3 regions of the Aeromonas sp. Marseille-Q7275 genome follow, and region 2 is predicted to be linked to each of the others. Evidence: predicted binding sites of a transcription regulator. Region 2 holds the regulator's gene; each other region holds the start of a gene.
What was found. The regulator sigma-54, encoded in region 2, starts transcription at its own class of promoters, with help from an activator protein. The targets are predictions, from matches to a motif close to TGGCACNGTTTTNGCTT.
Positions count from the first base shown of each region.

Region 1: fliE (flagellar hook-basal body complex protein FliE) is a predicted target of sigma-54. The motif match lies at 8,123-8,139, and genes of this name have one in related genera.
Region 3: ACWPWQ_RS14900 (superinfection exclusion B family protein) is a predicted target of sigma-54. The motif match lies at 2,996-3,012, and genes of this name have one in related genera.

Region 1 covers NZ_CBCPLW010000034.1:2,117-11,642, reverse strand. Annotated here, with positions in the region: gene fliL (flagellar basal body-associated protein FliL) at 1-95, opposite strand, end outside; gene ACWPWQ_RS20800 (flagellar hook-length control protein FliK) at 153-1,955, opposite strand; gene fliJ (flagellar export protein FliJ) at 2,043-2,483, opposite strand; gene fliI (flagellar protein export ATPase FliI) at 2,500-3,831, opposite strand; gene fliH (flagellar assembly protein FliH) at 4,078-4,881, opposite strand; gene fliG (flagellar motor switch protein FliG) at 4,950-6,011, opposite strand; gene fliF (flagellar basal-body MS-ring/collar protein FliF) at 6,004-7,710, opposite strand; gene fliE (flagellar hook-basal body complex protein FliE) at 7,766-8,083, opposite strand; gene ACWPWQ_RS20765 (hypothetical protein) at 8,209-8,559, opposite strand; gene befA (beta cell expansion factor BefA) at 8,709-9,485, opposite strand.
Region 2 covers NZ_CBCPLW010000018.1:28,234-37,759, reverse strand. Annotated here, with positions in the region: gene ACWPWQ_RS16250 (amidohydrolase/deacetylase family metallohydrolase) at 1-71, shown strand, start outside; gene ACWPWQ_RS16245 (DgaE family pyridoxal phosphate-dependent ammonia lyase) at 55-1,170, shown strand; gene dagF (2-dehydro-3-deoxy-phosphogluconate aldolase) at 1,279-2,019, shown strand; gene ACWPWQ_RS16235 (BglG family transcription antiterminator) at 2,126-4,030, shown strand; gene npr (PTS phosphocarrier protein NPr) at 4,049-4,321, opposite strand; gene rapZ (RNase adapter RapZ) at 4,342-5,208, opposite strand; gene ptsN (PTS IIA-like nitrogen regulatory protein PtsN) at 5,249-5,695, opposite strand; gene hpf (ribosome hibernation promoting factor) at 5,698-5,985, opposite strand; gene ACWPWQ_RS16210 (RNA polymerase factor sigma-54) at 6,006-7,445, opposite strand; gene lptB (LPS export ABC transporter ATP-binding protein) at 7,511-8,236, opposite strand; gene lptA (lipopolysaccharide transport periplasmic protein LptA) at 8,249-8,767, opposite strand; gene lptC (LPS export ABC transporter periplasmic protein LptC) at 8,754-9,314, opposite strand; gene kdsC (3-deoxy-manno-octulosonate-8-phosphatase KdsC) at 9,311-9,526, opposite strand, start outside.
Region 3 covers NZ_CBCPLW010000015.1:82,976-92,501, reverse strand. Annotated here, with positions in the region: gene ACWPWQ_RS14915 (heavy-metal-associated domain-containing protein) at 191-385, shown strand; gene ansB (L-asparaginase 2) at 515-1,573, shown strand; gene ACWPWQ_RS14905 (sodium:calcium antiporter) at 1,668-2,654, opposite strand; yybP-ykoY riboswitch at 2,743-2,850, opposite strand; gene ACWPWQ_RS14900 (superinfection exclusion B family protein) at 3,054-3,641, shown strand; gene ACWPWQ_RS14895 (methylglyoxal synthase) at 3,705-4,163, opposite strand; gene bfr (bacterioferritin) at 4,479-4,958, opposite strand; gene ACWPWQ_RS14885 (bacterioferritin-associated ferredoxin) at 5,101-5,307, opposite strand; gene ACWPWQ_RS14880 (HlyU family transcriptional regulator) at 5,447-5,761, shown strand; gene ACWPWQ_RS14875 (tRNA(Met) cytidine acetyltransferase TmcA) at 5,758-7,830, shown strand; gene coxB (cytochrome c oxidase subunit II) at 8,200-9,360, shown strand; gene ctaD (cytochrome c oxidase subunit I) at 9,370-9,526, shown strand, end outside.

The DNA.
Region 1 (9,526 bases), on a different contig from region 2:
CCCAGGAGGATGACGACCAGGGCGACTATCATGATCAGCTTCTTTTTCTTGGCCGCCGCCGGGTCCTTCAGCGTCAGTTCGTTATCGTCTGCCATCCCTTGTCCACCCTAGTCTCAAACTTGTTCGGTATCATAAACTTACTCGGGCAGGCATCAAGCATAGAAATCAATTCCGGCATCGTTTGTCGATTCCACCAGCAGACTCAGGGTGCGGGCCCTGCCCTCCCCCTCCGACTGGTCGCCACCGGCAAAGCCTCCCCCTTGCTGACCCTGACCGCCGAAGCCAGACTGGCCCTGTGATGACGGCTGTCCCTGCTGCTGTTGCCCCTGCTGCTGCGCCTGTTGTTGCACCACCGTCTGACCGAGCTGGATCCCCTGCCCCGCCAGCATGTCCCGCAGCCTGGGCATGGCCTGCTCCAGCATCTCCCGGGTCTGGCCATGCTGCACCACGAAGTGGACGCTGGCCTGGCTGGAGGCATCCAGCTGGATTTGGATCTTCATCTTGCCAAGGCCCAGGGGGTCTAGCTGGATCTCCGCCTGCTGCAGCTTGTCCGCCAGCATCAGGTTCACCTTCTGGTGCAACTGGGCTGGCGCCTCCGGGGTGGCCAGCTTGAGGTGCGGCAGGCTCTGGGGCTCCCGCCGCGCACTCACCTCGGCCGCCGGCTTGCCATCGCTGCTCTGAGCATGCTGCAGCGGCTGGCTTCCCTCGCTCGATTCGGTGCCCTTGACCTCGATCCCGAGCTGCTTGCCCAGCTCATCGAGCCTGGATTTCTGCGCCGCCGGCTTGAGATCCACGGCGGCTCCGACGGCCACCGCGGGTTCGGCCTCCATCTGCTGGATACCGGCCGAGAGCGCCGTCAGCGAGGCTTGCGGCCCCTGGGACTCGTGACGCGCCAGCGTCTGCTGGGGCGCCGTCAGCACGGGATCCGGGCTGGATGGAGCGGGCTGGGGAGTGGTGCCACTGGCCGCCGTCTCGGCTCTGGGGGCCGCGCCTGGCTTGGCCTCCCGGGCGTCACCAGCCGGGCTCGCCTTGTCGCCCTCGCCACCGGCAGTGCCAGGTTCTGGCGTGGCCTGCGCCGCGCCCTGGGGCTCCACCCTGACCACGCCTGCGTCGAAGGCCCTGGCGGTGGTCGCAGAGGCCGCGGTGATCTGTTCGTCATGGGAAACTGGCCCGGACGGCTGCCCGCCCGCCACCGAGCCCTGACTCGCCTGCACAGGGGGGGCCTCACCGGCCACCACCTTGGCAAGCAGGGCCGCCCGCGCCTCGCCGGACAAGGGTTCAGTCGCCACCGCGGCCGCCGGCTGACCGGCCTTGGGGGCCGCCGTGCTGTGTTCGGCAGTGGCCTGCTCGCTCTGCTGCGGCTCACCCGACGATGACTGGCCCTTGCCTGCGGCGACGGGTGCCTTGTCAGCGGCGAGCCCGCTCTCTTCATTTTCAAGGGGGAGCGCCTCTGCGCCCTGCCCATCGACCGCCACCGGCAAGGCAGGCGCCGCCCCCGCCATCACAGGCCCCGCGGCCTGTGCCACGGGATGCGACTCGGGCGGCAAGTCATTGCCGTCGACGGTCGCCGTCACCTCCTGGGGGGGCAAGGCAGGGGGCACCACCAGGCTGACATCCTGCCTGAGGGAGGCCTGAAGCTGCTGCAGAAAATCCTCGGGGGGAAGCTCGGTCTCCTCAGAGGGCGCCTTGCTGGCCGCCTCCTGACTGTCCGTTGCCTCGGCAGACGCCAAAGATTTGGCATCCGGGGTGGTCACTGCCTGGGCGTCGTCACCCCCTTGACTGGCCGATGGCTCCTGGCCCAGCAGCTGGGCCCTCGCCATGGCATCGGCAAATGCGGCCTTGCCGTCCGCCAGCGACAGATCCTTTCCTTCCCCCCCGGCGAGGAGCGAGGGCGACAGGGCGCCGTCGGCAGGGACTGCCTGACTGGGCGCTAGGTTTAACTGGGTCTGTATCATGCTGGGATCCCTGACGACAATCCTGTGATGACCGCACATCCAGGGGCGGAGGCGGCGTCTTAGCCTGTGTTGGCAATAGAAAGCAAGTTACAGGCCAGAATGGTGATAGCGTCGCAGTATGGCGTAATCGTCCAGCATCTTCTGCTCCTGACGCTGGGCCTTCAGCTGCGCTCGTCCCGCCTGCTTCTCGAGCAGCAGCTCGACGGCCTTGCGCCGCTGCTGGGCTTCGAGCCACTGGGTACGGCACTGGGCCAGCGCCTCGCGCACCTGCAGCACCCCTTGGTACTGCTGGGTCGCCGCATTTTCCAGCTTGTTGATGAAGGCGTGATACTGGCTGTTCTGCTGGGGCGTGATCCCCTGCAGGCCGCGATCCGTCCACTGCTGGTGATAGATCTGGCGGTACTGGTTGAGGGCGTTCTGCTGATCCATGAACAGCTTGAGATCCTGCTGGGCCTTGGCCAGCGCCATGGCGGCCTGCTGTTCGGCCTCCAGCAGCCGGCCCGCCAGCAACGTCAATCCTTTACTCATAAGGGCTCTCCACCGGTTAACGCATCAGCGGCATGGCCACCAGCTGCAGGGATTGCAGGCCTTCGTCGTAGTGAATGACCTCGCGCATCTTCTGCTGCAAGAACTGATCCAGATAGGGTTTCTGAATGATGGCCCTGTCGATGCGCGGATCCGATCCCTGGCTGTAGGCGCCTATGGTGATGAGATCCCGGTTCTGCTGATAGAGGGAGTAGAACTGCTTGAAGGCGCGCGCCAGCTCCATGTGCTCAGGTGAGGTCACCATGGGCATGACCCGGCTGATGGACTTTTCGATGTCGATGGCCGGGTAGTGGCCCGCATCCGCCAGCTCCCGTGCCAGCACTATGTGGCCATCCAGGATGGCCCGCGCCGCGTCGGCGATGGGATCCTGCAGATCGTCCCCCTCCGTCAGCACGGTGAAAAAGGCCGTGATGGAGCCCTGGCCATCGCTGCCGTTGCCGGCCCGCTCCACCAGCGCCGGCAATTTGGCAAACACCGAGGGGGGGTAGCCCTTGGTGGCCGGCGGCTCCCCCACCGCCAGGGCGATCTCGCGCTGAGCCTGGGCGTAGCGGGTGAGGGAGTCCATCAGCAGCAGCACGTTGAGCCCCTGCTCGCGGAAATACTCGGCGATGGCGAGCGCCGTCTCGCACCCCTTGAGCCGCATCAGCGGCGAGGCATCGGCCGGCGCCGCCACCACCACGGCGCGCTCGCGCCCCTCGGCGCCGAGGATCTCCTCGATGAACTCCTTCACCTCCCGACCCCGCTCGCCGATGAGGCCCACCACCACCACGTCCGCCACCGAGCCACGGGTCATCATGCCGAGCAGCACCGACTTGCCGACCCCGGAGCCGGCAAACAGCCCCATCCGCTGACCCCGTCCCACGGTGAGCACGGCGTTGATGGCGCGCACCCCCACGTCCATGGGCTCATGGATGGGACGACGGGCCAGGGGGTTGATGCGATGCTGGGCGAACTGCACCGTCTGGGAGGAGATGATGGGGCCCAGCCCGTCCAGGGGCTGACCTATGCCATCTATGACCCGGCCGAGCAGGTTCATGCCCACGGGGATGCCGTGATCCTCGGTGATGGGCACCACACGGGCGCCGGGGATGACCCCCTTGAGCTGCTCGCTCGGCATCAGAAACAGCCGATCGCCGGAGAAGCCCACCACTTCGGCCTCCAGCACGCCGTCCTGGGTGTCGATGCGGCAGAGGGCACCGATGGCGGCGCGGCAGCCGATGGCTTCCAGGGTCAGCCCCACCACCCGGGTGAGTTTGCCCGCCACCGGCGGTATGGGAGCCAGATCGCGGACCCGGTAGCCTTGCAGTCGACTGAGCAGGGATGCGGTCATCGCGCCTCCAGAGAGAAAGGGGAAAGAGTGTCAGCCGGCATTGTCACGAAGGGAAATGGTGCGCAGCAGCCTGGCTTCCCCTTGCCTGACCGGAAAAGGGTGTCAGCCGGCATTGTCACGAAGGGAGAGGGGGCGCAGCAGCCAGGCTCCCCTGTGCCTGACCGGAAAAGAGTGTCAGCCGGCATTGCCGCGAAGGGAGAGGGGGCGCAGCAGCCAGGCTCCCCTGTGCCTGACCGGAAAAGGGTGTCAGCCGGCATTGTCACGAAGGAAGTTGCGCAGCAGTTGCTCGATGCGCCCCGAGAGGGTCAGATCGATGCTGGAGAGTTCGGTGGCCAGCTGCAGATCCCCCGGGGAGAGGGTGGGATCGCTTTGCAGCCGCCAGTGACGCCGGGCACACTCCTCGGCGCCGAAGGCCTGCTCGACCCGGGCCACATCCTCCGGGTGCAGCATCAGGGTGACCCCCTGCTCGGCGGCGGGCAGCAGGGCAAGGCCCTGCTTGAGGGCTTCGAGCAGCAGTCTTGGGGAGGTCTCGGCCTCGTGGCGAATGAGGGCGCGGGCAAGCTGCTGGACCAGCGTGATGAGCTGCTGCTCCACGGCGCCATCCAGCTCCTGGAGCGGATTGGCGAGGCGGGCGGCGAGCCCCTGCCAGTGGGCAATCTCCTGCTCCACCTGGTCGCGGCCCAGGGCCAGCCCCTCTTCGCGACCCTGCTCCAGGCCCGCCTGATGGCCCTGCTGCAAGCCTTCCAGCTTGCCCTCTTCGAGCCCCTTGGCAAAACCGGCCTCCCGCCCCTCGACCAGCCCCTCTTCCCAGGCGGCCTGGCGGATTGCCTCCACCTCTTCGGCGGTGATGCTGGGGGTGGGCTCCTCCGGCTGCTCTTCTGGCGGCATCTCGTCCGCCTGCTCCTGGCGATACCAGTCAGGGCCGAGCCCCAGGGCATTGCTCTGGATCTCGGACTCGACCTCCATCTCGGGCCAGCCCCAGGCCTCTACCCGGGTCTCGTCCGTCTCGGGTCTGACATAACCCCGCAGCTTGCTGTTCTTGTTATTCATGTGCGAAAGACACTCCTGGCGTGCCGGACGAAGGGGGCGACATCATCGCACATTCCATTGCCCATGGCTTAGAGGAACTCTTCGCCACCGCCGGCCCCCAGCATGATCTCGCCCGCGTCCGCCAGACGGCGTGCCGTGGAGAGGATCTCCTTCTGGGCGGCTTCCACCTCGGAAACCCGGATCGGCCCCATGGCCTCCAGATCGTCCGCCAGCATCTCGGCGGCCCGCTTGGACATGTTCTTGAACACCTTCTCGCGCATCTGGTCGTCCGAGCCCTTGAGGGCCCGTTGCAGCAGATCCCCGGGCACTTCCCGCAGCAGGGTCTGGATGCCCCGATCGTCCACGTCGATGAGGTTCTCGAACACGAACATCAAGTCCTGGATCTGCTGGCTCATCTCCTCGTCCGACTCGCGGATGGAGTCCATCAGCTGGCCTTCGATGTTGGTGTCCAGGTAGTTCATGATGTTGGCGGCAGCCTTGAGGCCACCCATCTTGGCCGCCTGGGCACCGGCCGCACCGGCGAACTGCTTCTCCATGATGTCGTTGAGCTCTTGCAGCGCCGCCGGTTGCACCTCTTCGAGGTTGGCGATACGCATCACCAAGTCGAGGCGCACCTGCTCCGGGAACTGGCTCAATATCTCGGCGGACTGCTCCGGCTCCAGATAGGAGAGCACTATGGTCTGGATCTGCGGGTGCTCGTTCTGGATGATGCTGGCCACCTGGCGGGCATCCATCCACTTGAGGGAGTCGAGGCCGCGGGCACCGGATCCCAGGATGATCTGATCCACCAGGTTGCTGGCCTTGTCCTCCCCGAGCGCCGCCACCAGGGCCTTGCGCACGAAGTCTTCGCTGCCGATGCCGATGTTGGTGTATTTCTGGATGTCGTCGATAAATTGACGATGCACCGCCGCCACCCGATCGTGACTGAAATCCGACATGGAGGCCATGGACATGCCGAGCCGCTGCACCTGCTTGGGCTCGAGGTGGCGGAAGATCTGGGCGGCATCCTCCTCGTTGAGGCTCAGCATCAGCACCGCCGCCATCTCCATCCCGCCCATCTGATCCAGGATCTGGCGCTGGCTTTCGGTGATGTCGTTACCGGTGACTTGGTTTTTCTTCTCTTCAGGCATCTCGGTTCGTTACCCATTCTTTGATGACCTGAGCGGCCAGGTCTGGTTCATTCGCTACCAAGGCGCGTACGGCCTTGAGCAGGTCCTCGTCACGGTGCAAGTCAGGCAGCTTGAGCTGGCCATCCCGCAGGCCGAACACCGGCTCGGCCTCGGCCTGGGCCGCCAGCAGGCTCAGCTCGTCGTCGCCACCCAGTACGGTGTGGTTGTCGAAGTCCAGCTCCCCTTCCGGCTTGGCATCCGGGTAGAGCAGGCGCTTGAGCATGGGCCGCACCACGGTGACGATGAGCACTATGATGACCAGCACCGAGGCGGCGATGCGCACCGCGCGCCAGAACCAGGGCTGCTCGTAGATAGGCATGTCGGCCACGGCTTCCAGCTCGGGGCGGTTGAACGGAATGGCAACCACCTCCAGGGTGTCTCCCCGGGTCACGTCAAAGCCGAGGCCGCCGCTCAGCAGACGGCGCAGGGTATCGAGCTCGGCCTGGCTGCGGGGCTCGCGAGTGACCGCCCCCTCAGCACCGGGAGTGGCCTTGTAATCCACCGCCACCGACACCGTCATGCGGCGGATGCCGCCCTGCTGGCGCCGGATGTGGCTGACGGTGGTGTCCAGTTCGAAGTTGCGGGTCGCCTCCTTGCGGGAGCGGCCGGAAGAGCCGGTTCCCCCTTCAGCGCCGGCGGCCTGCTCGGGAATGCTGGAGGCGGCGGGGGGCTGATTGGTGAGTGCACCAGGCACGCCGCCATTGCTGCCATTGGCGCTGTTCTCTTCCACCGTCATCTCGGAGCGCACCGCAGGCAGGTCCGGATTGTAGGTCTTGCGGGTCTGCTCCTGCTGGGAGAAGTCGAGGGAGAGATCCACCTCGGCCGTATAGTTGTCGGCTCCCAGCACCGGGATCAGGATGGCGTCAATTTTTTGTTTGTATTCGAGCTCCTGCTTCTGCTGCATCGCAAACTCCTTGCGAGTCTGGGCAGAGAGCGGGTCTTGCGAGCCGGAGTTGAGCAGGCGGCCGTTCTGATCGGTCACGGTGACGCGGGTCGGCTCCAGGCCGTGCACGGCGGAGGCGACCATGTCGACGATGGAGTCCACCTCCCCCTGGCCCAGGGCAGCCCCTTTCAGGCTCAGCACGACGGTGGCGCTCGGCTTGCGCTCGTTGCGGGCGAACACGTTGTCCTTGGGAATGGCCAGCAGCACCTGGGCCTTGGCGACGTTCTGGAACTGCTCGATGGCGCTCGCCAGCTGGCGCTCGCGGCTCAGTTTCAGACGCTCGCTCTCCATGCGCTGGCTGACCCCGAAGCTGGAGTCCTTGAGCAGTATGGCTTCGCCGTCGTTGCTGGCCTCGCTGCTGCTGGCGAGGCCGGCGCGGGTCAGGCGCAGCCGGATGTCCGCATAATTCTCGGCACTGACCAGCACGCTCTTGCCTTCGACCTGATAGGGGATCTTCTGCTGATCCAGATAATCCAGGGTGGAGACCAGCTCCTGGGTGTTGAAGGTGCCGAGGGGACGCATCTCCGGCTCCTTGCCCCACAAGAGGATGAAGACGGCGATGGCCAGACAGATGGTCAACCCCAGGATCAGGGTGATCTGCCGCAACACATCGGTGTTGGACAAGAAGCCCAGGGCCGAGCTCTTCTGCTCGTGCTCATCGAGGGCGGCAGCCCCCTCGTTGTTCATCAGCAGATCGCCGTTTGGATCGTTAGCCACTCTTCAGGTCCTTATTGCTGACATCTTCGTGATGCTCGGTCGCCATGGGGCCGAGTTATACCGGCATGTTCATGATGGTCTTGTAGGCATCGACCATCTTGTTGCGCACCTGTACCGTCGCCTCGAAGGCGATGGAGGATTTCTGCCCGGCGATCATCACCTCGGACAGGTCCACCGACTTGTCGCCCATATCGAACCGGGTGCGCAGATCGTTGGCGCTGCCCTGCAACTCGTTGACGTTGTCCAGGGCCTGCTGCAGCATCTGACCGAAATCCGAGTTGACCGGACGACCGGGCTGGGTCAGCGGCGTGGCACCGGCTTCGACCTTGAGTGCCTGCATCTCTTGCATCAGGCTGCTTGCGCTAATTTCCATCTTCCCTTCCCAGACAAATCATTGACACTGGCAAGCCTTAAGCAATTAGAGTGCCAAAAGGGAAGATGGACTGGCCGCCGGCGCCAAGGGGGAGCCACAAGCGGGCCTCCTGGCCCCGACTCATGTCACCCCAGCACCAGCTTCAGATAACCGAGATGCAGATCTCGGTGCTCGTCCGCTGGCAGCTTGACCAGCACCTCGTCGTGCAGGAAGCGCGCCTTCTCGGTGGCCTGCTCAGGGTCCGCCAGGCCCACCGCCACCAGCCTGGCGACGATGGCCAGCGCCAGAGCCATGGTCGCCTCGTCCGCCCGTCCCCAGCCGAAGACGACCCCCTCAGCCGCCCCTTCCGCCAGGGGTGCGACCTCATCGCCATTGACCCAGAGGACCATGGGACTGCCCTCCTGCAGCCGCAGATAGATGCACTGCCGCTCCCACTCCCGGCGCCGCTCCACGGCAGATTCAGATGCTTGGGTCATGCCACTCTCCTTGTTCAACGACTGTGTCTTGCTTGCGCCCATGAAAAAGAGGGCCGAAGGCCCCCTTTTTACTGCAAGTCACGTCATTTAAACAGGCAGTATTTCAACATGATAAAAGAAAAATACCGGATCGCAGCCAGGGACCTTCGTCACTTGTTCAGATCCTCATCAAGCCAGTATTTGGAACCCGAGATATTGGCATCGAGCAGCAGCCCCTTCTCCCCGATCTGGTAGATGGCCATGCCGCCATTGTACTTGGCGGTCAGCTCGGCACTCTCCTTGCCGGCCACGGCCCCCACTTCGGAGGTGGCCTCCCAGCCCTTGTTGACGAAGGCATCGAACCTGGCCTTGTCTTCAAACAGCACCACCTGCTGGTAGAACTTGCCCCCCATGCCGGCGGCCAGCCCGGCGCCAAACATCTTCATATAGGTGTGCTTGCCCGTCTTGCGATTGATGGCAACCCCGGATCCCTGGTTGGTGTGCACCATCAGGGAGAACTTGCGCGAGTCGAACACCGCATAGCCATAGGCCTTGTCAAACAGCAGCTTGGCGGAGGGTTGCTCGTTGAACAGCCGTACCAGGGCGGTATCGGCCATGGTATCCAGGGCGGTTCTGGCCTCGGCGGGGGTCTTGGGCTCCAGCATGGTGTCGAGCTTCTTGTCGGCGGCCGTCAACCACTCCTTGCCGGTGGCGGCGCTCTCTTCCGTCCAGGCGCCCGCCTTGTTGTAGGCATCGGCTCCCCAGGTGGAGACAGACTCCCAGGTCGCCTTGGAGAAGTCGGTGATCCCCTGCCAGGCTTCCTTGCTGGTGTCGCTCACCGCGGTGCCAAGCTCGGAGGCCGCTTCCTTCAATTTCGCCCAGTCGGCATGGCTGGGGCCAGATGCAAGTGCCAGGACGGCGGCAATCAACCAGGATCGGCTCTTCATTGTGTGCTCCTTTAATATCCCATCAGCGGACATGTCACCCT
Region 2 (9,526 bases):
TCGCCGCCCTAGTCGGCGGTGACCTGGTTCTCACTCAATATGGACAATCCCACCATGCCTTCCGTGTATGAGAAATATCGGCTCAAACCCGTGATCAACGCCTCCGGGCGCATGACCATCCTCGGCGTCTCCACCCCTGAGCAGGAGGTGGTCGACGCGGTCAACTTCGGCCTGGGCCACTACTTCGAGGTCAAGGATCTGGTCAACAAGACAGGTGCCTACCTGGCCAATCTGCTCGGTGTGGAAGACGCAGTCGTGGTCTCCTGCGCCAGTGCCGGCATCGCCCAGTCGGTGGCCGCCGTCATAGTGCGCGGCGATCCCTACCGGCTGGAGCAGTTGCATGCCCATGCCCATGCCGTGCCAAGCGAAATAGTGCTGCCCAAGGGTCACAACGTGAACTTCGGCGCGCCGGTCGGCACCATGGTCAATCTGGGGGGCGGCAAGGTGGTGGAGGCTGGCTATGCCAACGAGTGCTCCCCCCCCCAGCTGGCCGCCGCCATCAACCCCGATACCGCCGCCATCCTCTATATCAAGTCCCACCACTGCGTGCAGAAGAGCATTCTGTCGGTGGCCGAGGCCGCCGAGGTGGCCAGAGCCCACGGGCTCCCGCTCATCGTCGATGCGGCGGCGGAAGAGGATCTGCGCCTCTATTACAGCCAGGGTGCGGATCTGGTCATCTACAGCGGCGCCAAGGCCATCGAAGGGCCCACCAGCGGGCTGGTGCTCGGCAAGCGTCAGTATGTGGAGTGGGTCAAGCAGCAGGCCAACGGCATAGGCCGCGCCATGAAGGTGGGCAAGGAGGGGATCCTCGGCCTGACCCACGCCATCGAGCGCTACCTGGAGAAAGAGCAGGAGAGCGGCGCCGCCATGGCCGCCAAGATGGCGTCCTTCATCGAGCGCCTCAACCAGTTGCCCGGTGTCACCGCCCGGGTGGTGTGGGACAGCGCCGGGCGCGACATAGCCCGCACCGATATCGCCTTCGACCACGCTCAGATCGGCATGACCACGGTGCAACTGGTGGCCCGTCTGCAGCAGGGCAATCCGGCCATCTACTGCCGCGGCTACAAGGCCAACGAGGGGCACATCGAGATCGACGTGCGCAGCGTAAGCCTCCCCCAGCTCGACCAGATCCATGCCGCCATTGCCCACCTCGTTCAGGAGAACAACTGATGTCTCTTACCCCTAATTACTACCGTAAACGCGTCTGCCTCGATGTATTAGCGGGTTCCAAACAGCATGCCGTCGTCCAAGACCATATCTAATTCAGGAGGATCACTGATGTCCCTTGTTCCCAACTACTACCGTGATCGCGTCTGCCTCAACGTGCTGGCAGGGTCCAGACAGAATGCCGTCGACATCTATGAGGCGGCCGAGGGGCACGTGCTGGTCGGCGTGCTCTCGAAAAACTATCCGGATGTGCCCTCCGCCGTCGCCGACATGGGGGAGTACGCCAGGCTTATCGACAACGCCCTCTCCATCGGGCTTGGCGCAGGGGATCCGCGCCAGTCCGCCATGGTAGCCGAGCTGGCTCGCCAGCTGCAGCCCCAGCACGTCAACCAGGTGTTCACCGGAGTAGGCCCCAGCCGGGCACTGCTGGGCCAGCCTGAAACCATCGTCAATGGCCTTGTCTCTCCCACCGGCACGCCGGGGATGGTGAAGATCTCCACCGGCCCCCTGAGTAGCCAGCAGCCGGACGGGATTGTACCCATCGACACCGCCATCGCCCTGCTCAAGGACATGGGTGGCAGCTCGGTCAAGTTCTTCCCCATGGGAGGCCTGGCCTGCCGCGACGAGTATCGGGCGGTGGCCGAGGCCTGTGCCCGTCACGGCTTCTGGCTGGAGCCCACCGGCGGCATCGATCTCGACAACTTCGAGGAGATAGTGCGCATCGCGCTGGAGGCCGGGGTCGAGAAGGTGATCCCCCACGTCTACAGCTCCATCATCGACAGCGAGAGCGGCCAGACCCGCCCCGAGGACGTGCGCACCCTGCTCGCCACGGTGAAGGCGCTGCTGGCATAACGACACCCGCAGGCACCGGTCCGATCACTGGCCGGTGTCTGGCTTGTTGATGACCCCCTTGTTAACATCGACCCTTTATTTCGCAACAGGAGTCTTGCCTCACCCCATGATCAAGCTGCCCCACCCCAGGCTCCATCAACTGCTGACCCAGCTCCATGCCGAGCCGCTGCCCCAGGAGGAGCTGGCCCGTCGCCTCAATGTCTCCACCCGCACAGTGCGCACCGACGTGGCGACCCTCAACGAACTGATCGCCACCCAGGGCGCCCACCTGATCCACCAGCGCGGCACCGGCTATCAACTCAAGATTTACAATCAGGGGCTGTTTGATGCGCTGCTGGCGGCACAGGAGCAGGAGAGCAGCCTGCCGCGCACCAGTCGCGAGCGGGTGCTGCATCTGCAGATCCTGCTGCTGACGGCGGAGCAGGGGATCAAGCTCGATGAGCTGGCGGATACCTGGTATCTGAGCCGGGCGGCCCTGCAGGGAGACATGGCACAGGTGAGGGAGCGGCTCGCCCACTTCGGGCTCATCATAGAGAGCAAGCCACGGCTGGGCATGCGCATCCAGGGGAGCGAGACGGCGATCCGTGCCTGCCTGACTCAGCTGCTGTGCCAGGAGCTGCTGAACAACCACCCGTTGCAGAGCCTGCCGCCCACCCTCTGCCCCAGCAAGACCCTGGAAGTGGTGGGCAACCATATTCACGACCAGCTCGGCCGCCATCAGTTGCGCCTCGCCGACGAGAGCCTGCAACAGCTCGCCATCTATTGCGCCGTCGCCCTGCTGCGTCAGGCGGCGGGCCACGAGCTGCGCGAGTTTGCCAGCGACGACATCACCCAGACCCTGGCCGCGGTGGCCCGCGACATCTATGGCGAGCTGCCGACCCTGACTCCGCCTGGGGAGGAGGAGATCGCCTGCCTCGCCATCCAGATCCAGGCCCGCCTCACTGCCGATACCCCCCAGCTCAGCCCTGCCATGGCCGCCGAGAGCGAGCAGCTGGTGGAGCATCTGCTGACCTACATCCACCAGCACTACCCCTATGATCTGCGCGCCGACCCGCAGTTGCGGGCAGACCTGCAGACCCACATCAGCGCCATGCTGCTGCGGGTCAAATACCAGATAGGCAGCCACAACCCGCTGGCGGACCACATCAAGCAGTACTATCCCCTCGCCTACGACATCACGCTGGCCGCCATCTCGGAGTGGATAAGGCAGACCCCCTACCGGCTGACCCATCACGAGATCGGCTATCTGGTGATCCATATCGGGGTCGGCCTGGAGCGCCACCATGACATCGGCTACACCCGTCGTCCCCAGGCCATGCTCCTGTGCGATGCGGGCAACGCCACCTTCCGGGTACTGGAGGCACGCATCCGGCGGGAGTACCCCCAGCTGCAGCTGACCAGCCTGGAATCGGTACGGGATTACGAGGGACTGGCGCACATCGAGCAGGACTTTGTCATCAGCACCGTCAAGGTGAGCGAGAAGAACGCCCCCGTGGTGCAGGTCGCCCCCTTCCCGACCCAATACCAGCTGGAGCAGCTCGGCAAGCTGGTGCTGATCGACCGCACCCGCCCCTACCTGCTGGACAAGTACTTCGATGCCGACCACTTCATGGTGGTCACAGAGCCGCTCAGCCAGGCGCAGCTGTTTGGCCGCATCTGTGACCAGCTGGAGTCCGAGCAGCTGGTAGAGCCGGGCTTCAGGGGGTCGTTGCACGAGCGGGAGCGCATCGTCTCCACCATGTTGGGAGAGGGCATAGCCCTGCCCCACTCCCTCGGCCTGCTGGCCCGCCGCACCCTGGTCTATACCGTGCTGGCCCCTCAGGGGATCGACTGGGGCAATGGCGAGACCGCCACCCTCGTCTTCGTGCTCGCCATCAGCAAGGCGGACTATGAGGAGGCGATGGGGCTCTACGATCTGTTTCTGGTGCTGATGAACGAAAAAGCCAGCAGGGCTCTGCTGGCTTGTCGGGACTTTTACGACTTCAAGGCGCTGGCGCGCGCCGGCTCATGACGGCAGAGGAGGCGTCGCTCACTCCTCGTTGAAGCCCGAGGTGAACAGCGCCACCACGGCGGCCAGGGCCTCCACCTCTTCCGGGCCCTCCACCTGCACCTCCACCTGCTTGCCCTGGGCGGAGTCCAGCATCAGCAGGCCGATCACGCTGTCCGCATCGGCCTCGATGCCGTCCTCGTTGCGCAGCAGCACATGGGCATCGAATCCCTGCACCAGCTCGAACAGCATCATGGCCGGTCTGGCATGGATTCCCAGCTTGTTTTTGACTTCTACCGAGGCGGAAACTGTCATCTGAACATCCTGTGGGTCTGTCAGGCTTGGGTGGAGCGCTTGTCCAGCGTGCGGTGACGGATCTGCACGTTCTTGCCAAGCAGTCGGAAGGTGCTGGCCAGCCGCTCGGCGATGAACACCGAACGATGCTGTCCGCCGGTACAACCTATGCCGACGGTCACATAGCTGCGATTGTTGCGCTCCAGGTGGGGCAACCAGGTCACCAGCATGTTCTCTATCTGCTGGATGAACAGCATCACGTCCGCCTGGGCCGAGAGGTAGTTGGCCACGGGCTCATCCTGACCGGTAAACGGCTTGAGCTCCGGGATCCAGTGGGGGTTGGGTAGGAAACGGGCATCGAACACGAAGTCCGCATCCTTGGGGATGCCGTATTTGAAGCCGAACGACTCGAACACCAGCACCAGCTCGTTCTCTTTCTTGCCGAGCACCCGGGTCTTGATGAGCTCGCTGAGGTCGTGGATGCTGAGGTTGGTGGTATCGATGCGCAGATCGGCGGTCGAGGAGAGGGGCGCCAGCAGGTGGGTCTCTTCCCGGATCGCCTCATCCAGCGACAGCTGCTTGCGGGACAGAGGGTGCAGCCGACGGCTCTCGCCATAGCGCTTGAGCAGGGTCCCGTTGTCTGCATCGAAGAAGAAGCTGGAGAACTCCACTCGCCCCTCGTTGCGCACCTGGGTCAGCAGGTTGTCGAGCTTGTCTGGCTGGGTCGGCAGGTTGCGCACGTCTATGCTGACCGCCAGCTTGTCATACTGGCTCTCCACCGAGACGATCAGCTGGGGCAGCAGGTTGACCGGCAGGTTATCCACGCAGTAGTAACCCAGATCCTCCAGCACCCTCAGGGCCACCGTCTTGCCGGAGCCCGAACGACCGCTTACCACTATTAACTGCATCTTGTCCCCTCACGCCAACGTGGCGGTGTCAGACCCGGCATCAGGCCGAAGTCATGATCTGATAGAGTTCTTCGTCGCTGGTCGCCTGGCGCAACTGGCGGCAGACGGCCTTGTCACCCAGCTTGGATGCCATCAGGGAAAGGGTCTTGAGATGCTGCTTGCACTCGCTTTCCGGCACCAGCAATGCAAAGAGCAGGTCAACCGGTTGATTGTCGATAGAATCGAAAGGGATGGGTTCGGAGAAGGTCATCAGCACGGCGGTCGGCGCAAAGGCGTCGTCGATCCGGCCGTGGGGAATGGCGATACCGGCACCGATCCCGGTACTGCCCATCTTTTCCCGCGCCAGCAGGCTTTCGAACAGCACCTGGCGGGAGGCGCCGAGGCGCTCTGCGGCCAGCTCACTGATGATCTCAAGGGCGCGTTTCTTGCTGGTACAAGGGACCGCACTCTTGGTGCAGTCCCGACTCAGTATGTGTTCAAGTTGCATAGTTATTTTTGATTTAACTTATCTTTGTGCTTGATGATCTGCCGATCCAGTTTATCCAGCAGGGTATCAATCGCCGCATACATGTCGGCATGCTGCGAATTGGCGAACACCTCTCCCCCGCTGACGTGCAGCTTGGCTTCGGCGATCTGGTTCAGTTTTTCGACGCTCAACACCACATGTACGTTGTTGATATGGTCAAAGTGACGCTCGAGTTTGGCAAATTTGTTATTCACATAATCACGCAGAGCTTCGGTAATCTCGACATGGTGTCCGGTCAGGTTAATTTGCATAACGTCTTCCTTTTGTTTGCCTAAACCAGGCGTTTGCGCTGATTGGATGGCGGGATCAACAAGGATTCACGGTACTTTGCGATCGTGCGTCTCGCCACCATAATACCCTGTTCGGCCAGCAAATCCGCGATCTTGCTATCACTAAGCGGTTTGGCCGGGTTTTCGGCCGTCACCAGCTTCTTGATCAGGGCGCGAATTGCGGTCGATGAGCACTCTCCTCCTCCCTCCGTATTGACATGACTGGAGAAAAAAAACTTCAGTTCAAAGATGCCACGGGGCGTATGCATGTACTTCTGGGTCGTCACCCGTGAAATCGTCGACTCGTGCATCTCCACCGCCTCGGCGATGTCGTTGAGTACCATGGGCTTCATGGCCTCTTCACCGTATTCGAAGAAGCCCTGCTGCTGCTCGACGATGCAGCTGGCCACCTTGAGCAGGGTGTCGTTGCGACTCTCCAGACTCTTGATGAACCACTTGGCCTCCTGCAAATGGGAGCGAATGAACTGGGTATCCGTGCTGCTGCGGGCATTGCGTGCCATGGCCGCATAGGCCTCGTTGACACGGATGCGCGGCGCCGAATCCGGGTTGAGCTCAACCACCCACTTCGCCCCCTTCTTGACCACGGAGACATCCGGGATCACGTATTGCGACTCGCTCTGGATGATGCCATTGCCGGGTCTGGGCTCCAGTTGCTGGATGAGATCCAGCACCTCCTTGAGATCGCTCTCCTTGAGCCGGGTCTTGCGCGCCAGGGTGCGGTAGTCACGGTTGCCGAGCAGGTCCATGTGCTCGCGGATCACCTCCCTTGCCTCATTGAGCCAGGGCAGATCCGGCGAGTACTGACCAAGCTGGATCAGCAGACACTCCTGCACCGAGCGAGCGGCTATGCCGACCGGATCGAAATGCTGCACCCGCTTGAGCACGGCTTCCACTTCATCCAGTTCAACTTCTACCTCTTCACTGCTGACTGCAGCCTGAATATCTTCGAGAGAGGCGGTCAAGTAGCCGGACTCGTCGATGGCATCGATGATGGCGAGGGCGATCGCGGCATCCAGATCGCTGAACGGCGTCAGTCGCATCTGCCACAGCAGATAGTCCTGCAGGTTTTCGGTGGTTTCCCCCTGATAGACGCTGTCTTCCCCGTCATGAATGGGGCCGGCGCTCTGGGCGGTCCCGGCGGAGTAGACCTCATCCCAGGTGGTGTCCACCGGCAGTTCATCCGGCATGCTGTCCTGCGCCATGGCGTCGCTGGAGTCGAGTTGACTGGCGTCCTGGGGCTCTATCGGGCTGGTTTCCTGCGCCTCATTCTCCTCCTGCTCCAGCAAGGGGTTATTATCGAGCGCTTGCTGAATTTCCTGCTGGAGTTCCAGAGTGGAGAGCTGGAGCAGACGAATCGCTTGTTGTAATTGTGGCGTCATGGTCAGGGACTGACCGAGACGCAACTGTAATGTCGGCTTCATCTACGTCGGGATATCCTTATGTTCAGCGAGGCAGTCACCTAACAAAAATGAGGGGTGCCCCCTTACTATAGACTGAATTGATCGCCCAAATAGACGCGCTTGACCTGCTCATCGGCGAGGATATCGGCCGGCGCCCCCTCGGCAATCATCTTGCCGTGGCTGACGATGTAGGCCTTCTCGCACACATCCAGCGTCTCTCTGACGTTGTGGTCCGTGATCAGCACGCCCAGCCCTCTTTCCTTCAGATGCTGGATGATCTTCTTGATGTCTATGACCGAAATGGGATCAACACCTGCAAAGGGTTCATCCAACAGGATGAATCGCGGCTCTGCCGCCAGCGCCCGGGCAATCTCGACCCGGCGTCGCTCCCCGCCAGACAGGCTCTGACCCAGGCTGTCGCGAATATGGGTGATGTTGAACTCTTCCAGCAACTGCTCGACCTTATCCTCACGCTCCTCGCGGCTCAACCCCTTGCGGGTCTGCATGACCCCCATCAGGTTGTCGAACACCGACAGGCGCCGGAAGATGGAGGCCTCCTGAGGCAGGTAGCCGATGCCATTGCGGGCGCGGATATGCATGGGCTGCAGGCTGATGTCCTGCTCGTCGATGGTGATGAGACCCGCATCCCGCTGCACCAGGCCCACGATCATGTAGAAGGAGGTGGTCTTGCCGGCACCATTCGGGCCGAGCAGCCCCACTATCTGGCCGGTGCCCACTTCCAGGCTCACGTCGCTGACCACCATGCGGCGCTTGTAGCTCTTCTGCAAACCCGTTGCTTTTAACACTGCCATGGCTTCTGTTTCCTACTTCTTCTGATCGGCGGGTTTGTCGAAGTTTTCTACCTGATCCGGCAGGAACACCGTCTTGACGCGCTGGGTGGGTCCCTTGCTCTCGGCGATCATCTTCTGCTTGACGATGTCGTAGCGGATGAGGTCGCCGGTGACCTGGCTGTCTTCCTGCTTGAGCTGACCGTTGCCCGTGATGGTGACCAGACGGTTCTTCAGCTCGTAGCGAATGCTGTTGCCGTGGGCATTGACCGGCTTGCCGTTGTCCAGGATCTGGAAGAAGGTGGCAGGATTGCCATAGGCGGTCATCACCTCTGCGCCCTTGTCGCCGGAGCGGATCACCACCACCTTGTCGGCCTTAATCTTGATGGTGCCCTGGGTGATGATCACGTCTTCGCTGAAGGTGATGCGGTTGTCCTGCATCTCGGCCACTTGCTTGACCGCATCCACATAGACCTTCTCGGCAAAGTCGGACTCTTTGGCGCTCACTGTACTGCACAGCAGCAGGGCCGCGAGGGCCAGATTAACGTTTTTCATTGAAATAAGTGGCATGGCCTTTATCCAGTAATTCGAAATATTTACGATCCAGATGGCCCTTCAGGCCAACGCCCTCGGTCTGGAATTCCTGACCCACTATGCTGATGTGCTGGTTGCTTCTCACGTCCTGGGTCACCAGATCCAGCTCCAGATAGGGGGTATCCAGCGTGGAGATGAAAGACGCCGGCAGCAGGCCGTCCAGATGGACCTTGTCACGCAGGATCACGTTGTCATCTGTGTTGAGCACCCCGGTTTCGGCCGTGACCTTCCACTCGGCCTCCCCCTGCTCATCGAACATGTAGACCACCGGCTTGTCGAAGGTGGCCTGCTCGAGGATCTGGTAATACTCCGCATATTCGGACTCCAACCGCTCGGTCCGCTTGCCCTGCTCGTTGAAGCGGGTCGTGACCAGGTTCTTGGCGGTGAAGTCCGGTTGATAGTTCTCTACCTTGGCAGCCGGTTCGGGCGCCAGCTCGATCTCGCCGAGCTGCCAGGCGGCCAGCGCCGCCAGAAACAGCAGGCCGAACAGAAACGTCTGCTTGTTCATACCGAAGCCTCTGGTTGGTAGTCGCCCAGGCCCTGCGCCTGCAGGATGAGATCGCACACCTCGCGCACCGCGCCCACTCCGCCCCCGAGGCGGGTCACCAGATCGGCACGAGCCAGCACCAGCGGATGGGCATCCGCCACCGCTATGCCGAGGCCGCAGGCCTGCATCACCGGCAGATCTATGGTGTCGTCCCCCATGTAGGCCGCTTGCGA
Region 3 (9,526 bases), on a different contig from region 2:
GGTTAATATCATCCCTCCTCGCCACGTCCCCGGCTCGCTGGTCACCAGCCGTCTGACTGGGGGCTGCCCTGATGAACTACCTGGAATAGATGGGGTGAGGTGTTAGCCAAGACGGGCCGCGTTACCAGGGCTTGACCTTGCCGCGAGCGTCAGCTTTAGGCTGACGGCACATCAACAGAGGAGATATCCCATGACCATAGAACTCACCATTTCCGGCATGTCCTGCGGTGGCTGTGCCGCCAGCCTGCAGAAGGCGCTGCTGGCCCAAAGTGCCGTCAGCCAGGCTCGGGTCGATTTTGGCAGCCGCAAGGCCGTCATCGAGAGCGAGCTGAGCAGGGACGAGTTGATCGCGCTGATCGAAGCCAGGGGATTCAGTGCGGAGTGATTTATCCCTATATGGGTAAAAATCAGACCAATATTCTGTTTACTTGTTTTTATTGTTGAGAGTGATCACTTAAAAACGAGCTGAGTTGGATGAAAATGCTGCTGTCAACTAACCCAAAAGGATTGCAGCATGACTCACCCTATCCGCAAGACCCTGCTCGCCGTCGTCCTCGGCATGACCCTCTCCCCCCTGGCCATGGCCCTGCCGCAGGTTCATATCCTGGCGACCGGTGGCACCATAGCCGGTGCGGGACAGTCCGCCACCCAGTCCAACTATGAAGCGGGCAAGGTGGCTATCGAGACCCTGATCGCCGCCGTGCCCGAGATGAAGAACCTGGCCGACGTGCAGGGGGAGCAGGTGGTCAAGATCGGCTCCCAGGACATGAACGACGAGGTGTGGCTCAAGCTGGCCAAGCGGGTCAACGAGCTGCTGGCCAAGGATGACGTGGACGGCATCGTCATCACCCACGGCACCGACACCATGGAAGAGACCGCCTACTTCCTCAACCTGACCGTCAAGAGCGACAAGCCCGTGGTGCTGGTCGGCGCCATGCGCCCCTCCACCGCCATGAGTGCCGATGGCCCGCTCAACCTCTACAACGCCGTGGTTACCGCCTCCGACCCCAGCTCCAAGGGCCGTGGCGTCATGGTCGCCATGAACGATACCGTGCTGGATGCCCGCGACGTCACCAAGACCAATACCACAGGGGTGCAGACCTTTGCCGCCCCGAACTTCGGCCCGCTGGGTTACATTCACAACGGCAAGATCGACTACCAGCGCAGCCCGGCCCGCCTGCACACCAGCAAGACGCCGTTCGACGTGAGCAAGCTCGACAAGCTGCCGCAAGTGGGCATCGTCTACAACTATGCCAACGCCACCGAGCTGCCGGCCAAGGCCATGGTGGATGCCAAGTTTGACGGTATCGTCAGCGCTGGCGTGGGCAACGGCAACCTCTACCACACACTGTTCGACACCCTGGCCAAGGCGAGCAAGGATGGCATCCGCGTGGTGCGATCCGCTCGCGTGCCGACCGGCGCCACCACCCTGGATGCCGAGATCGATGACGCCAAGTACGGCTTCGTGGCCGCCGGCACCCTGAACCCGCAGAAGGCGCGCATCCTGCTGATGCTCTCCCTGACCCAGAGCAAGGATCCGGCCCAGATCCAGCGCTGGTTCCAGCAGTTCTGATCCCGGGGCTCAACCCGCTAACCTAAATCCATGAAAAAGGGCAGGATCCGATCCTGCCCTTGCTGATGGCGCCATGTTCAGATGCCAGGTGCCTTCAGCTCACCATCAGCCAGCCGCAGAAACCCAGATATACCAGCCCCACGCAGGCCAGCCTGCCCGCCGTCATCCGCCCACGGCTGAAGCCCCACCACAGCAGTACCACCGCCAGCAGAGTCACCAGGGAGGAGACCATCATGGTGCTGTCGAGCAACCAGGGGGTGAACAGCAGGCAGAATGCCTTGGGTATGGTGCCCTGGATCATCATGGCACCGGAGATGTTGGCCAGCGCCAGCCGGTTCTTGCCCTGCCGCACCCAGATCAGCACGTTCATCAGCTCCGGCATCTCGGTCGCCACCGGGCTCAGCAGCAGGGCCGCCAGCACGGGAGAGAGGCCGAACAGCTCACCCATGCTCTCCAGCTGATGAACGAACAGCTGCGCCGCCAGCGCCACCACCACCAGGGCTCCCAGGGTCTGCAGCAGCACCTTGCGAAGGGCCGGGGTGCCGGCCTTGGGATCCAGCTTGAGGGGGGAGGGTAACTCGGTCTCGTGGCTGTCGGTCTGTTTCAGCTCGCGTCGCACATAGACCAGATAAACCAGCACGAACAACGGTGCCAGCCAGGTTTTGCCGGTGAAGGCCACCATGCCGAGGGCCACCGCCACCAGGAAGATGCCGACAAACCAGGCCTGATCCCGACCTATCTCGCGCTGCACCTCGTCATTGATGACCCTGTGCTCGCGGCTCATACACAGCAGCAGGGTCAGGCCGACGGCGGCATAGCCTATGGTGGAGAGCACCAGGGGGCCACCGAGGGCGGCGCCTATCCCTATCTGTTGCTGGGCGGGGGCATTCCCCATCAGCAGCGCGCTCAGGGTGACTATGCATTCGGGCAAGGCAGTGCCGAGGGCCGCCAGCAGGGAGCCGGTGGCACTCTGGGAGAACTTGAAGTGATGGCCGGTCCATTCGATACCGTTGACGAAATATTCGCAGGCCAGGTAGATGGTGACGGCAGAGAGCAGAAATAACAGCAGGGTGATCAACATAATAGGCAACCGCCAGGCGAGCAGAACAACCGATGGACCCGATACGGCTCGCCCGGCTGGCTTGCGTATCGAGGCCAAAGGTCTTGCAGAGCGATAGATGCTATCGCCGCCCATGCCATGGATCGGCAGATCCAAGAATGTTGACATGAGCCCGGCCCGGATCACGGGCGGGTTGCTACTCCCCAATGACAGTGCGGGGTTTTTACCAAGAGACGGGTCACCCCACAAGGAAAATGGCGGCTCATCCCCCCGGCAAGTTGTAAGGGGATGTAACCTGGCCAGCGACCATTCCCATCAGTCTGCTCGCCAGGATCCGCATCCCGCCCACAGGATCCTCGCCTTGGCACAGGGATTGCTATGAGTTGACTACTGTCCACATTGACTTGGGAAGGGTGAACGATGAAACGGTGGATCCAACATTTTTATCAGCTGAATCGCCTCAACTGGCTGATGGTCTGGCTGCTGCTCTGCTGCAGCATCATATTGCTGTTCCCGGCCGGGCTGATGAAAGGCGCCGTCAGTCAGTGGGCCACGGCTCACGCCGCCTGGCTGGGGGTTGGCATGCTGATCGCCATCTCCTACTTCTGCAGCCAGGGTTTCCTGATCGCCTGGGAGTGGGCCTGTGACGAGTGGCAATCCCGTCGTCAACAGGATCAACTGGCCCAGATGATAGGTTTCCTCGACTTCAACGAGAAGGCGGTGCTGCGGGAGTTCGTGCTGCAACGGAAAAGCGTCATAAACCTGCCGATCACCGAGCCTGCCGTCAAAAACCTGATGGATGCTGGGGTGCTGACCTATGCCTATGGCAAGCCGGTGCGAGAGAAAGAGGACGAAAACCAGATCCGCGCCCTGATGATTGCGCTGCCGGCACGGCCGCTGCTGACCTACAAGGTGCTGGGGCTGTCACGCGGCAAGATGAGCGACGAGCAGGTGGAGCAGATCATGAATGCCAGACCCAAGTTTGCCCAGAAGAGCTTCCAGCGCTGAGCCGCCACCATCCTTCTAACGAAAGAGCCGGACACTGTCCGGCTCTTTGCTATCTGGCTGAGGCTACTCGGTTCTTGCCTTGAGATAACCGGCGTAGTCGGGTACCTGTACGCTGAATGCCTGCTGCATGTGCGGGCTGTCCATGATGAAGTCCGCCGTCGCTTCGTTGGTGGCGACCGGGATGTTCCAGACCGCCGCGAGGCGCAGCAGTGCCTTGACATCCGGATCGTGCGCCGCGGGATTGAGGGGATCCCAGAAGAAGATCATCACGTCGATCTTCCCTTCGGCGATCAGGGCGCCGAGCTGCTGATCGCCCCCCATGGGGCCGGAGAAGAGGCAGGTGATGGGCAGCTGCGCCTTCTTGCCGAGCAGGGTGCCTGTGGTGCCGGTCGCATAGAGGTGGTGGAGCTTGAGCTCCTCCTTGCGGCGCAGCACCCAGTTCAGCAATGGGGTCTTCATGTTGTCGTGAGCCACCAGGGCTACCCGCTTGTGGGGCGCCATCTCACGTGCAATCAGTTCCATGGAAATCATCCGTAGCAAAGTGATGGGAATAGGGCCGTATCCTAATCGAAAGCGGCGTGTGCTGCTCTGCCCTGCATCGTAACTGTGATCACTGCAATGGTTCAATCCGGCTTGGGGCAGAGCCTCGTGTGCCGAGCCCGGCGGTGCGCCCCGTGCCGTAAAAGGGGGTGGCTGACTTGGGGAAACCACCCGGTTGGCTCCTGCCTGGCAGACAGTAATGCCCGTATGTTTCAGATTCATGCCTGGGCTTGACGCTGGCGGCCCAGAAAAAACCCGCCTTGGCGGGTTGGGGGCAGATCTTGATGACATCCGCACTCAGGATGATGCGGTATGAAGCTGGGATTGCTGATAATTTTCCAGGCCGATGCGAGCGATGAGGTCCAGCTGGGTTTCCAGCCAGTCGACGTGCTCCTCCTCGTCTTCCAGGATCTCCTGGAACAGGTCACGGCTGACGTAATCATGGACGGACTCGGCATAGGTGATGGCCACTTTCAGGTCGGGGATGGCATCCATTTCCAGTGACAGATCGCAGCGCAACATCTCTTCGACTGTCTCACCGATGCGCAGCTTGCCCAGATCCTGCAAGTTGGGCAGTCCTTCCAGAAACAGCACTCGCTTGACCAGCTCGTCGGCATGCTTCATCTCATCGATGGACTCATGATATTCCTTGTGCCCGAGCCCCTTGAGGCCCCAGTCATCGTAGATGCGGGCGTGCAGGAAATATTGGTTGATGGCAACCAGCTCATTGGCCAGCACCTTGTTGAGGTGGGCAATGATTTTGGGATCTCCTTTCATCGACATTACTCCTCGTGTTCGAGCCTAGGGCACCGATCACTAGAGCGTAGTCGAGAAAAATGACCATAAGAAGATGGCGAATCGGCTCCCCTGCAAGGGAGAGCATCCGCTCGATGAAGTGAGGAGGTCGGGAAGAGGCGCTTCAGGCCACTTCGTAATAAAGGGGCGCCTGCTCCGACTCCAGCTTGTCGATCTCGGTGGCGATGATCTCCATCGCCATGCGCACGCACTTGCCACATTGGGCACCGACTTCCAGCGACTGTTTCAGCTGTCTGAACTCGGTTTTGCCTGCCTGTACCGCCTTGCGGATCTGGTTATCTGTGATGCCGCGGCACAAACACACGTACATATTAATGGACCTCATGCTGGAATGAGATGAAATCTAAATGAGAATGGTTCGTAATGCAAAGAACGAATGGTAATAAGATCCCCTGCTTGCCAGTGATTCCCCCCTTGAGGAGAATGCAACCATCAGAGAGGAGACCAAGATGCTCAAGAAACTATTCAGTGCCCTGTTCAAGGGGCAAGCTGCCCAGATAGTCGATGTCACGCCCACCGAATACGCCGGCTATCTCATCTATCCCGAACCCATGGCGGAAGGGGGGCAGTACAGGCTGGCCGGTCGCATCACCAGGGAGATCGACGGGCAATTACAGACTCATCGCTTCATCCGCTCCGATCTGTTCGCCAACCCAGCCGACGCCGAGCGCTTCATGGTGCAAAAAGCCCATACCTTCATCGATCAGATGGGGGAGCGCATGTTTGAGCCGCGGGTGAAGCCGGACGACAGTTCAGCCTCATGATCCCTGCTGAGGTGGATCTGTTGCGCCAGGCTCTCGCTCACGCCGGTGAGCGTCGCCTGATCTGGCTGGAAGGGCTCGAAGCCGATTGCATCACCCGCGCCGAACCCTTGCTGGGGGAGGCTGTCTTCTGGCTGGGAGATGGCCCCGAGCACCATAAGCCACTGCCCGCTGCCAAGGCGCTACAACGGCTCGGTCAGGAGTGCGATACCCTGGTGTTCAACGCCTTCAGCGGTTTTCATCCCGATGCCTTCGGCGCCCTGGCGGGTACGCTGCGTGCCGGTGGTCTGCTGCTGTTGCTGACGCCTCCCAGAGATGAGTGGCCAGCCTACCCGGATCCGGACAGGTTGCGACTGGTCGCCCAGCCTGAGGATGCCAGGCTGGCGGGTCATGGTTTTATCGCCCGCCTGGTGCGGCTGTTGACAGGGGATCCCGCCCTCTCCTTGAGTCCTCCCCCCGGCGGCGAGCCCTGGCGTCCTCTTGACGCAAGTCGGCCACTCAGTACCGATCAAGCCCGTGCGCTGCCGGCCATTTACAAGGTGTTGCATGGTCATCGCCGTCGTCCGCTGGTGCTGAGCGCGGATCGTGGCCGCGGCAAGAGTGCGCTGCTGGGGCTGGCCAGCGCCGATCTGCTGCGTCAGGATCCCGGCCTGCAGATAGTGGTGACGGCACCCGCCCAGGCGACTGTCGCCACGCTCTTTGCCCATGCCTCGGCGGCGCTGGCAGACACCCCTGAGCGGCTGGCGGGCCTGACCTATGTGTCGCCAGACCGAGTCGCTCAAGGGGATGTGCAAGCGGATCTGCTGCTGGTGGATGAGGCCGCCGCCATTCCGACTCCGCTGCTGGAGGCCATCCTGGCTCATCACAGCCGCATAGTGTTCGCCACCACCGAGCACGGCTATGAGGGGACGGGGCGTGGCTTTCATCTGCGTTTCAAACGGGTGCTCGATAGGCAGACCCCGGATTGGCAGGAGCTGCATCTGGCGGAACCCATCCGCTGGAGCCGGCATGATCCGCTGGAGCCGCTGATCTTCCGGCTGCTCGGCCTCAATGCCGACACAGTGGCACCTCAACCCCCGAAGACACCGAGCTGGCGACGGCTGGCGCAGGAGGCGCTGGCCGGGGATGAGGCGCTGCTCAATCGGGTGTTCGGCCTGCTCGTCCTGGCCCATTATCAGACCAGTCCCAGCGATCTGCGGTATTTGCTGGAGAGCCCGGACCTCGACATCCACCTGCTGGAGCAGGAGAGGGAGCTGCTCGGTGTTGCCCTGGTGGCCCGGGAAGGAAACATAGCGCCAGCGCTGGCTCATGACATCTGGGCTGGGCGAAGACGCCCCCGTGGTCATCTGCTGCCCCAGTCGCTGCTGGCACACGCCGGCTTCATCAGGGCTGGGGAGCGCACCTATGCCAGGGTGATGCGCATCGCCATTCATCCCGCCCTGCATCGCCTGGGGCTGGGTTCTTTGCTGCTGGCGCAGCTGGAAACACACTACCGCGCGCAGGGATACGACTATCTGGGGTCAGCCTTTTCCGCGAGTCCCGATCTGCTGCCATTCTGGCTCAAGGGGGGCTTGACGGTATTGCGCATCGGCCTGCAGCGGGATGCAGCCAGCGGCAGCCATGCGGCCTTGTTGCTCAAACCGCTGAAAGTGGAGCTCAATCCAGAACTGGCTCAATGGCGACGGCGCTTCGTGAGCCAGTTGCCCACCCTGCTGGCAGGAGAGCTCAAGGGGCTGGAGCCCGAACTGGTCTGGCTATGTCTGAGAGGCGACGTGGCCGCAGAGGCGCCCGAACTGGATGAATTCGAGTATCAGGAGCTCGACTGCTTTGCCCATCATCACAAGCCGTTCGAGCTGTGCCAAGCCAGCCTGCAACGCTGGCTGGCCAGTCAGTTGACTGTGCTGGATGAACTGTTTCCCGACGAGCGTCGGCTGCTGATCGCCCCCATCTGGCAGTATGTGCCCTGGGCCGAGCTGGCAAAGACGTTGGGGGTTGCCGGCAAGCCTGCAGTGATCAAGCGGCTGCGCAGCCTGCTGGCCCGGCTGTTGGACAAACAGGCGCCCATGACCTGACGACGGACGACATGGCCGCGGCGGTGCGAGATGACACCTGCGCTCGCCATATAAGAACAAGGGGCCAGTGTGGCCCCTTCTCTTTTGTCGCGCGGCCCACGCTGCTCGCTACCGGATATGTCCTGTGATTGCACCGTTCAGGGCTATGTCATGGGGCAATGGTTGCCACCGCCCCCCTCCTCGTTTACCCCGGATAGGATGCCAACTGCTCTGATGAGTCCCTCGTCGGCCGGCACCACTTTGGTTTTTTCAGAATATGGACTAATACTTGAGTGTGACTGAACGTTTAATAAATGCATTATTTTCAGATGGTTAGCATTTTAGCTGTCAATGTTTGCCATCTTTTCTAACGTGCACAGGGAGTGCAATGTGGGAAAAAATGCAATCAACCATGGCGCATGGATGGTGTGGCTCGCCAGCAACAGTGTTTCCGCCAACGACATCACATTCAACATGACACGCGGGGCGACCGCCATCAGCCAGCAGGTGCATGACCTGCATATGACGATCTTCTATATCTGCTGTGCCATTGGCCTTATCGTCTTCGGGGCCATGCTCTGGTCCATCGTCCACCACAGAAAGTCTCGCGGCGCCAAGGCCGCCCAATTCCACGAGAGCACCCGCATCGAGCTGCTATGGACGGCCATCCCGGTGCTGATCCTGATCGCGATGGCGGCACCGGCGACCTCGACTCTGCTGAAGATGGAGGATACCTCCAAAGCCGATCTCACCGTGCTCATCACGGGCTCGCAATGGAAATGGCATTACAAATATCTCGAGCATCCGGTGGAGTTTTACTCCTTGCTGGCGACCAGCAAGAAGCAGATCTCGGGCGACGAACCCAAGAGCGGCACCTATTTGCTGGAAGTGGATCAGCCTCTGGTGTTGCCCGTCGGCAAGAAGATCCGATTCCTGATGACCTCGGACGATGTAATTCATTCCTGGTGGGTGCCCGCCTTCGCGGTGAAGAAAGATGCCAATCCCGGTTACATCAACGAATCTTGGACCCGCATCGACAAGGCTGGCACCTACCGGGGGCAGTGTGCCGAGCTGTGCGGCAAAGACCACGGCTTCATGCCCATAGTGGTGGTGGCCAAGCCAGCCGGGGAGTTCGATGGCTGGATCGCAAAGACAGCGGCAGATCAGGCGGCAGCCAAGGCCCAGCAGCAAGACCTGGCCAGCCAGACCATGACACTGCCGCAGGCCATGGAGCTGGGTGAGAAGGTGTTCCTGGGACATTGCGCCGCCTGCCATCAGCCCGCGGGTACGGGTTTGCCCGGCATCTTCCCGGCCCTCAAGGGCAGCAAGGTGGCGACGCTGCCAGAACACAGGGCACAGCACCTGGACATAGTCCTGCATGGCAAGAGCGGGACTGCGATGCAGCCCTTCGGCAAGCAGCTGACGGCGCAGGAGCTCGCCGCCGTCGTGACATACGAGCGCAATGCCTGGGACAACAAGACCGGTGATGTCATTCAGGCTGCAGAGGTGCAGTCCCTTCTGAACCCAGTCGAACCAAACAAGGACAAGTGAGGCGCCAGCATGAGTGATGGAATCACGGATACCCTGCACAGCGAGCACGCCCACCAACCTGCATCGGGCCTGAAACGCTGGCTATACACCACGAATCACAAAGATATCGGCACTCTCTATCTGCTGTTCGCCCTGACCATGTTCTTCACCGGTGGCGCCATGGCCA